3 regions of the Paenibacillus apii genome follow, and region 1 is predicted to be linked to each of the others. Evidence: riboswitches for the same ligand, from Rfam matches in the RefSeq annotation. Region 1 holds a riboswitch; each other region holds the start of a gene.
The links. Region 1 has a riboswitch for cyclic di-GMP ahead of G5B47_RS20990 (glycosyl hydrolase). Riboswitches for the same ligand answer to the same signal wherever they lie in the genome.
Positions count from the first base shown of each region.

Region 1 (3,275 bases):
GCAGCGGACTGCTGATTGTCCGGCGTATATGTTGGTGTTGGCGTCGGTGTCGGGCTTGGCGATGGTACCGGCGTCGGTGTCGGACTTGGCGTAGGTGTCGGTGTTGGACTCGGTGACGGCGATGGTGTTGGGCTCGGCGTCGGTATCGGTGTCGGCGATGGTGTCGGCGACGGACTTGGCGTCGGGCTTTCCGACAGCATTGGCACCGTATACGAAGCCAGAGCCGTACTAATTTCATCGCGGGTTAACGTAAAACCGTTGTTCAGAAAACTCTTGATTGTAGTCGTGGTGTTGTTTTCATAGAGCATTTTGCCCCAGGTCATCATAAAGACCCATTTACTCTGATATTTGGGCAGCATTGTAGGGTCGGGCATTTCACCATTCTCGCCAATGGCAATCGGCTTGCCAGCGGCCAGACTTAACAGATCGTCATAATAGCTCTGTCTGTAATCCTTGTTGTAAATGTCCGCCGCCAGAATATCCACTTTATCTGCACCGGGATAAGTATTGGCGTAAGGATCGGCCCAGCTGTTCGGAGCATTCGGGCTCCACACCCAAATCAGGTTGTTCAATTTATGAACATTGACAAAACGGTCGTACATAATATTCCAGAGGTCGGTGAAATTGGTCTTCTTGCCCCACCAGAACCAGCCCCCGTTCATTTCGTGATAGGGCCGCCACAGAACGGGCACTCCGGCATCGCGCAGGGTTTTCAGCGAAACCGCCACCTTGTCCAGCTCCGTGATCAGATTTTGGTACTCCGGGGTTCCGGGTGTAACATACTTGTCGAAGTCGGCCTGGGATAACGACATCTGCACATTGGACCAGCTGTATGATGTTCCCGGCAGATTCTCGTGGAACGTCATCGCGACGATGCCTCCGGACTTATACCATTTGATGGCGCTGTTCACCACATTTTGCCGGAGCCATGTTACGGCGCCGTCCGTTTGGCCGTTGATCGCGCCAAGCTCATATCCATGGAGAGCCGCATATCTGCTGCTCGTAACTTGAAGCTTGTTGTTGAACTCGTCCGGGCTTTCCAGATAGTCGTGCTGACCGGTGATGATTCGGGTACCGGAAATGGAATACAGGTAACTCAGCAGCTTGACCGCTTCGGGTGAAGCGTCGGGGGTCACCGGCGCTGTGGACACAGCCGCCGCGGAAACGGTCGATGCGCTTCCTCCGCCCATGAACGGAACAAATGATAGGAGCAGAGTCAGGGTTACCAGCATGTAGAACAATCGATACGTACGGTGAACTTTCAATTTCATCTTCCTTTCGGTAGCCAGGCTGCCTCTCTGAAATGGAGAGGCCCTATGGCTTTGCGTCCCTACCTCGCGATAGGTTTGCCTTTGTCGTATTGGAAGGCTTAACCTTCTACCGTAAATATCGACGGTGTACAATTAATGATGAAGACTGATTTTCATAATCTTCTAATAAATGAGTCAAAAGACCCGTTTAACAACCTTGTTATATGGTTAATAAGTAGGTTATCCCTCGTTCAGGCATTATTACGAGATAAACTGCTGCAGTTCAATATCCTTCCAATCCAGCGTTATGCGGATATTATCCTCTTCCACCAGCTCCGATCCGGTTTGAACCTCGATGAATTCCACATCGGTCAAAGCGAGAATGCTGTGCTTCGTTCCTTCCGGTATGCGCACAACGTCTCCGGCTTTCACCTTATGCAATTTTTCGTTGAGGATGATACTGGCTTCCCCGCTGATGAAGGTCCAGATTTCGCTGCGCTTGAGATGATACTGGTAGCTGATATTTTTTCCCTCTGCGATAAAAATCCGCTTAGTCAGCACTTCATTGCTTTCCTGGTATTTGACGTAATCGATCACCTTATAGTGGCCCCACCGGCGTTCCTCGTACATCGGTCTTTGCTCCGTGCCCTTCAGCACCTCTTTGATGCGCGGGCTTTCCGATTTGTGAGTAACGAGGATGCCGTCCGGACTCGCGGCGATAATCAGGTCCTGGGCGCCGATTACCGTGATCGGAATGTCAAGCTCGTTGACAAGGCAGCTTGTAGAGGAATCATCGGTCAGCACGCCCTTGCCCAGTTGGTTGCTCGCCATTTCCTCGGTCAGCGTATTCCAGGTTCCCAAGTCCTTCCAGAATCCGTCATACGGCTGGACAACGATCTTGTCTTCCTTTTCAACCACTTCGTAATCGAAGCTGATGGAAGAGAGCAGCTTATACTGCTTCTGCAGCTCCTCGTAAGTCAAAGGCAGCCCTTTTTGCTGTAAAATATTAAGCAGATATCCCAGCCGGAAGGCGAACACCCCGCAGTTCCACAAGGCGCCCTGTCCGATCAGTTCTTCGGCCCGCAGGCGATCCGGTTTCTCCAGGAAACCGCTAACCGGTCTTACCTCTTTCTCCGGCGCGCCGCCCGAAGGAATGATGTATCCGTATTTCTCCGAGGGATGCTCCGGCACAACGCCGATCAGCGCCAGATTCGCGCCGGTATCGTCAAGCGCCTGCTCCAGCTGTGAAACCGAGCCGAAGAAGGAGCCTTCCACATAAGGATCGACCGGGAGGATCGCGACGGTCTCATCCGGGCGAACGCCTTCTACCGAATACAGGTAGACAGCCGTCAGCGCAATGGCCGGAAACGTATCGCGGCGCTCGGGCTCGACGATGATCTTAACATCCCCGCCCAGCTGGCTTTGGATCATCTCCACCTGCCCGCGTCCTGTCGCCAAATACGACGATTCCGCAAGTCCCGCTTCTCCCAGCTGCCGCCATACCCGCTGAACCATCGATTCCGGCTCACCGAGCGGGCTTTCCAGCACCTTCAGAAACTGTTTCGACCGAGAGTCGTTGGACAGAGGCCACAGCCGTTTTCCCGAACCGCCAGACAATAATACCAGTTTCATAATGATACCCTCCCTCATAATGGTCATGATACAGCTGTGAACAGCCTGCTTTTTAACGGGATATCTCTTGGTAGCGGCGGCGCCGCGGCTTAACCTGCTTCGCCCGCGGCCGCGCCGCCCCTGATCCGGTTCGTCACATACCGATATATACCGCTTATACCGCTCCTGCCACGCTTGGAGACAAGCCGCTGAGTCCGCCCATCCGCGGGCGTCCCACCGAATAATACTCCAGCCCGGTTCCTTCGATTTGTTCTTTGGAATAGACGTTGCGCCCGTCGATCAGGACCGGCTTGCGCATTCCTGCGGCCAGAAGGTGCAGATCAATATCCTTGAACACGGCCCAATCCGTGAGCAGGCAGACCGCGTCGCTGCCGGTTCCCGCTTCCTCCGGCA
Region 1 covers NZ_JAAKGU010000012.1:69,050-72,324, forward strand. Annotated here, with positions in the region: gene G5B47_RS20990 (glycosyl hydrolase) at 1-1,265, opposite strand, end outside; cyclic di-GMP riboswitch class I at 1,278-1,361, opposite strand; gene G5B47_RS20995 (sugar phosphate nucleotidyltransferase) at 1,512-2,882, opposite strand; gene G5B47_RS21000 (UDP-glucose dehydrogenase family protein) at 3,037-3,275, opposite strand, start outside.

Region 2 (3,275 bases), on a different contig from region 1:
ACCGGAGGAGATCGGCACAAAGAGCTTCAGGCCTTCGATGATCTCAAAAGAAAAAGAGTCGACGCCCTGCTCATTCTGACCTCCGTGAACGATACGAACGTCATTGCTTCGTACTGCAAATACGGGCCGATCGTCTCGTGGCAGCGCATGGACCATCCGGAAATACCGTCGGTCGCCATGAATCAATATGACGGTTATGCCCTCGCCCTGGAGCATTTGATCGAGCGGGGCTATTCGCGTATCGCCAATGCTTTCGGCCGCCCAGGCAGCATCAATACCAGGAGCCGACGGCTGGCCTATGAACATATCATGTCTAAGCACAGTCTCCCCGCTGCCGAGAAATGGTATTACTCCTCCATTTACAGCATTCGCGACGGCGAGCGGGTGGTGCAGTCCCTGATGGAGGGAACGGATCGGCCCGATGCGATTCTGTGCGCCAATGATTTGGTCGCGGCGGGCGTTCTTAGCCAGGCGCGCAGGCAGCAGCTGGACGTGCCCCGGGATCTGGCCATCGTCGGTTTCGATGATTCGGAGCTGTCACGGACTCTCGGAATAACCACCGTCCGAAATCCGATCGCGGGCCAGGCGGAGAACGCTTTTCTGCTGCTGGCTCCGGCGCTGCTCGGGCGAAATCCGCAGCTCCAGCCGCTCTCGTTCAGCCTGGTGGAACGGGAGACTACATAGTCATTTGTACCTATCCATTACATTCTTAACAGGTTAAAAAGAACCATTCCTTGTTTGATGACTAACAATTTCTCTGCACTGGTCCGATACTACTATTGAACTGCTGGAAGGTTTATATAGGCTGTATCGGCTATCATTTTCCACATATTTCAGACCTTTTTTCCCACTATTCTCTTCCCTCCCGCCTATGCAGCCGCAGCCGCAGCTGTTTTCCACAATGATCTGCCGCCTGACGCGCAGGTCCTGAGTTTCACATCTTTTGCATCATTCCAGCTTCACCCATTGTGACAAAGGCAAACTTGTCGAAAGGCAAGGACGCAAAGCCATAGGGCCTTCTTCGTTCCCCGTCATGCGGAGGACGAAGGTGGCAGCCGTGCTGCCGGAAAAAGAATGTCCTTGGTTCGCTATGCCCATTATGGAGCGCGGCAGCCTGGCATTCCGGGGGAAGAGCTTTTTGAACGATTGCTGCCGTTTGAACGAATTGCCGCGTTTGTTAAAAGTTATTCCTCCTCCGCCCAATCCGGGCACTGGTCTGCTTACCCGAGCAAACCGGCGGCGTAAAGGGATATTTTGAACCGGAGGAGAATTCACCATGATGAACCAATGCCAATCAAAGTGTCAACCTGTCCCCGAATTACCCGAAAAAACCCCAAGAAAGGCTTCACGTTTCCGCTCCCGCATCCTCGCCAAAGGCATCACTGCGCTGCTTGCGCTGGGGCTTGCCATCGGCAGCCCGTCCAATCCCGCCGGCATCGTCTTCGCCGATCAGCAGACGGGCGGCTCCAATCCTGTGTCTGTTTCACAAGACGTGTACGGTGATTCCGCAGCCGCCACAGAGCCGGAGTCGGTGCCTGCCGGAACGCTCTGGACCATCGGCGTCCATAACGGAAGCTCCGCCGAATTCTCCGATTTCAAAGCCATGACCGCTTCTTACTCCGTCTATTCGCCGGATGCCGAGTCCGGCAATTGGAAGTCGTTCCCGAAAGGGATGAAGGCCAGCGTCAACAAAACGCTCAGCCTCAATTACTCACTTCCAACTCTGCCTGCATACGGCCTGGAATTCGACGTTCATATTCTGAACGCCTATATTTCCGTTCCTCAAATGGCCGTCTATTCAAACGGCAGGCTGGCGGGACTCATGCAGATTGCCGGTACGGCCGGCAGCGGCGGCGCCTTCGCTTACCGCGACCTCTACCGTCTGTATATACCGAATGAGCTGCTGAAGGCCGGAGACAACACGCTGAAGCTAGAGGTATACGCAGGGTCCTATTCCAGCACTTCGGGAGACGGGTACCTGTGGTACGAGTGGGACGAGCTGTCGATGACCGCGCTCTCCGCCCCGGCCTCCGAGCCAATCCACGGCCGGTATGTTCATCTGGGCACCGCCATCACCAATACATTCGTGTTCAACGATGATGTAACCCGGCTTCTGCCTGATTTAACAGAATGGCTCGGCGTTGCCTACAGCGGAAATATGATGCGGACTGGCTTCTGGTCCGACACAAGGAAACTGTGGCAAAGCGGCATCGTCTCTTACCTTCAGACCCTGAAGGATCTGAACCTCCAGCCAGTGACAGGGATCTTCGGCACGGACTTTATGAACAGCGCCGACATGACCGCCGGTCACGTACCGGACAGCATGAAGGCGTATTACCGCCAGTTCATGGCCGATTACGGCTCGTATTTCTCTTATATTGAAATGGACAATGAGCCCGGCGTGTTCAATCATAACCAAGCCTCGCTTGTAGAGCTGGCCCAGTTCCTGAAGTCGGAGCAGGCCAACACCCCTTGGGTCAAGATGGTTGCCCCCGGCTGGGCCTACTGGCCGACCAAGGGTACACCGTACGGCTGGGAAAGGGACCCCGCGCAGCGGCGGCCGATCGAAGCGCTGTCGGACCTGACGAACGGCCACAGCTACGGGCTGTCCGGACTTGCGCAGGGACGCGGCGGCGCCTTGAACGAGAACCTGCTTACCTATGGCGGCGGCACGGAAGAAGGGCTGCCGAAGGAAATGGTCATGACCGAATCGGGAGCGAACGATCTTCATGCCGACCAGAGCAAATTCGGCGCATCGGCGTATAAATTCGCCGCCGCCTTCGACCGGGAAATGCGGGGGAACATCGGCTATGCGGACCATATCATGCAGCATACCGCATTCGATTCGTCGTCCCCGAACTATGCGCTGTTCGCCCGTCCGGCGAATTGGAGCACACAACGGGCGGCGGACACGGCGGCCTGGGCGGCCAACTCGGCGGAGGGCGGCGAGACACGGCTGCGCACCTTCCGCCGCCTGGCGGCGGCGTATGCGACTCACGGCGCGCCGCTGCCCTACACCTTCCTGAGCGGCGACGAATCCGCCGGCCGCAAGATCTATGTCCGCGCCGTCGATACGCGCGCGCTCGGAGCATCCCCGATCGGCGCTTCATCCGACAAGCGGATCATCAGCGTCGTGAACTTCGAGCCGGCCGGCACCCCGGCGCGCCATGTGAGCGTCCGGGTCACCCTGCCGGAGAGCGGCGCGTACCGGGTGGAGCAGTACCGGGACAGCAGCACGCTCGGCGCCGCCTATTCGGTGGACGACCGAAGCGTGT
Region 2 covers NZ_JAAKGU010000011.1:52,037-55,311, reverse strand. Annotated here, with positions in the region: gene G5B47_RS20055 (LacI family DNA-binding transcriptional regulator) at 1-684, shown strand, start outside; cyclic di-GMP riboswitch class I at 967-1,068, shown strand; gene G5B47_RS20050 (CBM35 domain-containing protein) at 1,277-3,275, shown strand, end outside.
Region 2: another riboswitch for cyclic di-GMP. It lies ahead of G5B47_RS20050 (CBM35 domain-containing protein); the one in region 1 lies ahead of G5B47_RS20990 (glycosyl hydrolase).

Region 3 (3,275 bases), on a different contig from region 1:
TCGCATATGAAAAAAGCAGCGGTCCCGAAAGCTAACCGGGATACACTTCCATAATACGGTCCAACCCGATCCACTTCCATTCGTCTGCCCATTGCAGCTTGATTTCCCGCGAATGGGCATGAATGGAGGTGACAAATCCGCTCTGCCGCAACTCCTCAACCGAATCGCACCAAACAACAGTCACTCGAACATGCTCACGTAGCGACAGCGACAGCATTCTTTCCATCTCTTCCCGTTTCCGTTCATCCGTCAATTTCAATCGGCCGTTATCAAACAACGGGTTTCCCTCCAGTTTCTTCCCCAAAGGGAGTCGCCTCCTTTAAAATTAGCCAAAAACAAGAACGTATGTTTGTATTATAACCGCTTTTCGGCATTTTAATCAACCAGGAAAAACAAGCGAAAAAGGCGCCGACAGCCGATTAACGCTGCGCGCCTTGTATAGACGTTTAAATCCGTACTATTCGCTTTACTTCGGTTCAAGGAGCCCGATCGATTCTTTAGCCTGATTAAGCTTGGAGATCCCGTACAGCATGACAATATCGGCATTTTTGTTCATTTGATCGAACTGCTCGGGGGTTACGTCGGGTGAATCGGCGCTTTGCGAGGCTTCTTTCTTGATTTCATAGGCTTTTTGAAAAGATTCCTTGGCTTCGTTCAGCAGCTTCTCCACGTTATCCGGGAGTCCGGGTGCAACCTCGACATCATCCGCCTTATCCGACAAATCGGAGGCCGTATCCTGAAACTTCTCAATCGCCTTCTCCAGCTCGTCTGCCGTCAGACTGCCTCCTGAATATGAAGCCAGCGCTTCATTGAAGTCATTCAGGGATGTTTTTGCGGTCTGATCAAGCGAAGAAATCTCATTGTAGAATTCCTGAACGCTCTCCTGCACATCCTCATGGGACAGTGCAACCGGCGCTTTTCCGCCGCAGGCGCTGAGCAGCACAAGGGCAATTGCTGCGCCTGCCAGTAAGGCTTTTCTCATTTCTACTATCCCTCCTTTTAAAAGGATAGAGAAGATTGCGGGAATACGCAACTAAAAAAAATGGGAAAAACGATGTAAACAAATCCTTAAAATGAATTATAATTAAATTCTACGATTTGCATAAGAAAAGGAGTAGAACATTGAGTAAACAAAATCGGATCACAGCTCTTCTTGCCTTGCTTCTGCTGCTTTTGCTGCTGTCTTATCTTGCGGAGAGGAACGGGTGGGATTTCAGGAACGCTCCTTCTTCCGATACGGAAGTGGTACAGCTGATTTTTCCATCGGACGAGTATCCGGAAACGGCAAAGCATATTGAAAAAGCGATCGAGAGAGGCGAGTCCAGCATATGCACGATCAACCGTGAAGGAGCTGAAGAAAATCGCCGGGAGTCGCTGAAGGGAATTCCCACCAAAAAACATTATGATCGCGATGAATGGCCCATGGCCATGTGCGAGGAAGGCGGAACAGGAGCAGACATCGCATACATATCACCAGCCGATAACCGCGGTGCAGGCAGCTGGGTCGGCAATCAGCTGGAGAAATTGAAGGATGGGACCAGAGTAGAATTTATCATCCGATGAACGCACTAAAAAATCATGTTGTCTCTTCCCAATTCCAAAGCCCCTGCATCCCCTTTGCCGGAATCGGCTCCGGCAGCCGCCGGACATCCGCAAGCTCCCATGCGAAGCGCCCTAATGCAAACGATCCGAACGCTTTTTCAAGGTCGCCGATGACGATGGATTGCGAAGGGCTTTCCAGCTTAACCGCTCCACTTTCATTCTCGGTGACCTCAAGACAATCTGCCAGCCTGCATACCGCCACCACGCTCCCTGTCGGCAAGGTATCCGCTGTGTATCCGTGTTTTGCCAGTACGCTGCGGAACGGTTCTTTCTGGCAGATGGCCTTATCCACCTTCTTCCCGGCATGAATGGCGATGGAATCCCGGTGCTGTGTAGCCCAGCTTCTCGTTTCGAATTTTTTCTCTCCAAGCGCTAATAAAGTCGCCCAAGGCTGCCATATCGTGATACACCGCAAGACTAACCGCTCCTCTTTACTTCGCTGACTCAAGAAAAAAGCACCTAAAATAGGTGCCTCTTCTGCTTAAGCATTCAGTTTACTTCTATGATACCCGATCTTGCTAAAGATCTTCGATCTCACGCTCTCACACATACAATCTTCAAGTATAGTTTCGTTAAACCCCAACCAAAAAGAATGCCAATACTTTCCCATGCTTCTCCTCCTTTATTTCACATAAATCTACGGGAGGTGCGATTATTCGGGAGCTGGCTGACATACGGATTTCTCCACTTAGTCCCTTTAGCTTTGCGTCACTGATTTTCATCAGTTTTGCCTTTATCGTACGATTTATGTGACTATGTATTCAGGAATATTTTAGCATAGACAAAATAAAGAAGACAACGGTCTTAAGTAATAATGCCTATTACATGCTTGGGAAAACGAACAGTACCTGGGTATTGCGTCCGGACATCCCCCATTACAGAACTTAAGATTTGAAAATCCCCTCCGGTCTACAGTGCTGAATTCATGCTGTCATGAACTCTTTTTCAATGTATGCCAGAGGGGATTATACTAATTTACAACCGTTCAGACTGCCCGTCTCGACATTCGGGCTCTTGACCCTTTACTAGGGAGCCACGGTGGGGACGTTTACATCATCAATGTTGATATGGCCCCAGCCGCCGGTGGCGTTATCGACAATCTTGATGTAGCACTCCGTACCGATATAATCCGAGGCATCCCAATATATTCGGGTATACGATTCCTGGTCGAGTCCGGTTGCTTTGAACAACTCCTTACCGTCAGAGGCGCGAACGAGCGTAACATAGAGATCATAATAATTGTTGCCCCCTCCGACCAGTAAATTGATCTGTCCGTTGCCGCCGAGAACGAATTGCTCAGATCGCATAGCCCCGGTCTGACTGTCATTACCGCTTTGGACGCTCCACAGGTGCTTGGCGCCATTCTGGTTGAACGGGCCGCCCCAGCCCCAGTCATTGGCCGTCGTCACATCTTGGGCGGTGAAGGCGTCGCCGGACAGAATCGTCCAACCGTTGAATCCGTCTTCAAAATCGTGATTGGCGAGTTCCCCATGCGCCGGTTCCGCTGTGACTGTTACGGCAGTCGTCGCGGTGAAGCCGCCGATACGCGTCTTCGCGGTGATCGTGGCCGTGCCGACCGACTTCGCCGAAATGTTGCCGTTCACCACTGTCACCACTGCCGGGTTGCTCGATGTCCAGATGACATCCTTGTTCGTTGCATTCGCCGGCGTTAC
Region 3 covers NZ_JAAKGU010000001.1:934,733-938,007, forward strand. Annotated here, with positions in the region: gene G5B47_RS04730 (hypothetical protein) at 1-35, shown strand, start outside; gene G5B47_RS04735 (YolD-like family protein) at 32-304, opposite strand; gene G5B47_RS04740 (hypothetical protein) at 467-982, opposite strand; gene G5B47_RS04745 (NucA/NucB deoxyribonuclease domain-containing protein) at 1,123-1,563, shown strand; gene G5B47_RS04750 (ASCH domain-containing protein) at 1,577-2,017, opposite strand; cyclic di-GMP riboswitch class I at 2,258-2,344, opposite strand; gene G5B47_RS04755 (GH32 C-terminal domain-containing protein) at 2,628-3,275, opposite strand, start outside.
Region 3: another riboswitch for cyclic di-GMP. It lies ahead of G5B47_RS04750 (ASCH domain-containing protein); the one in region 1 lies ahead of G5B47_RS20990 (glycosyl hydrolase).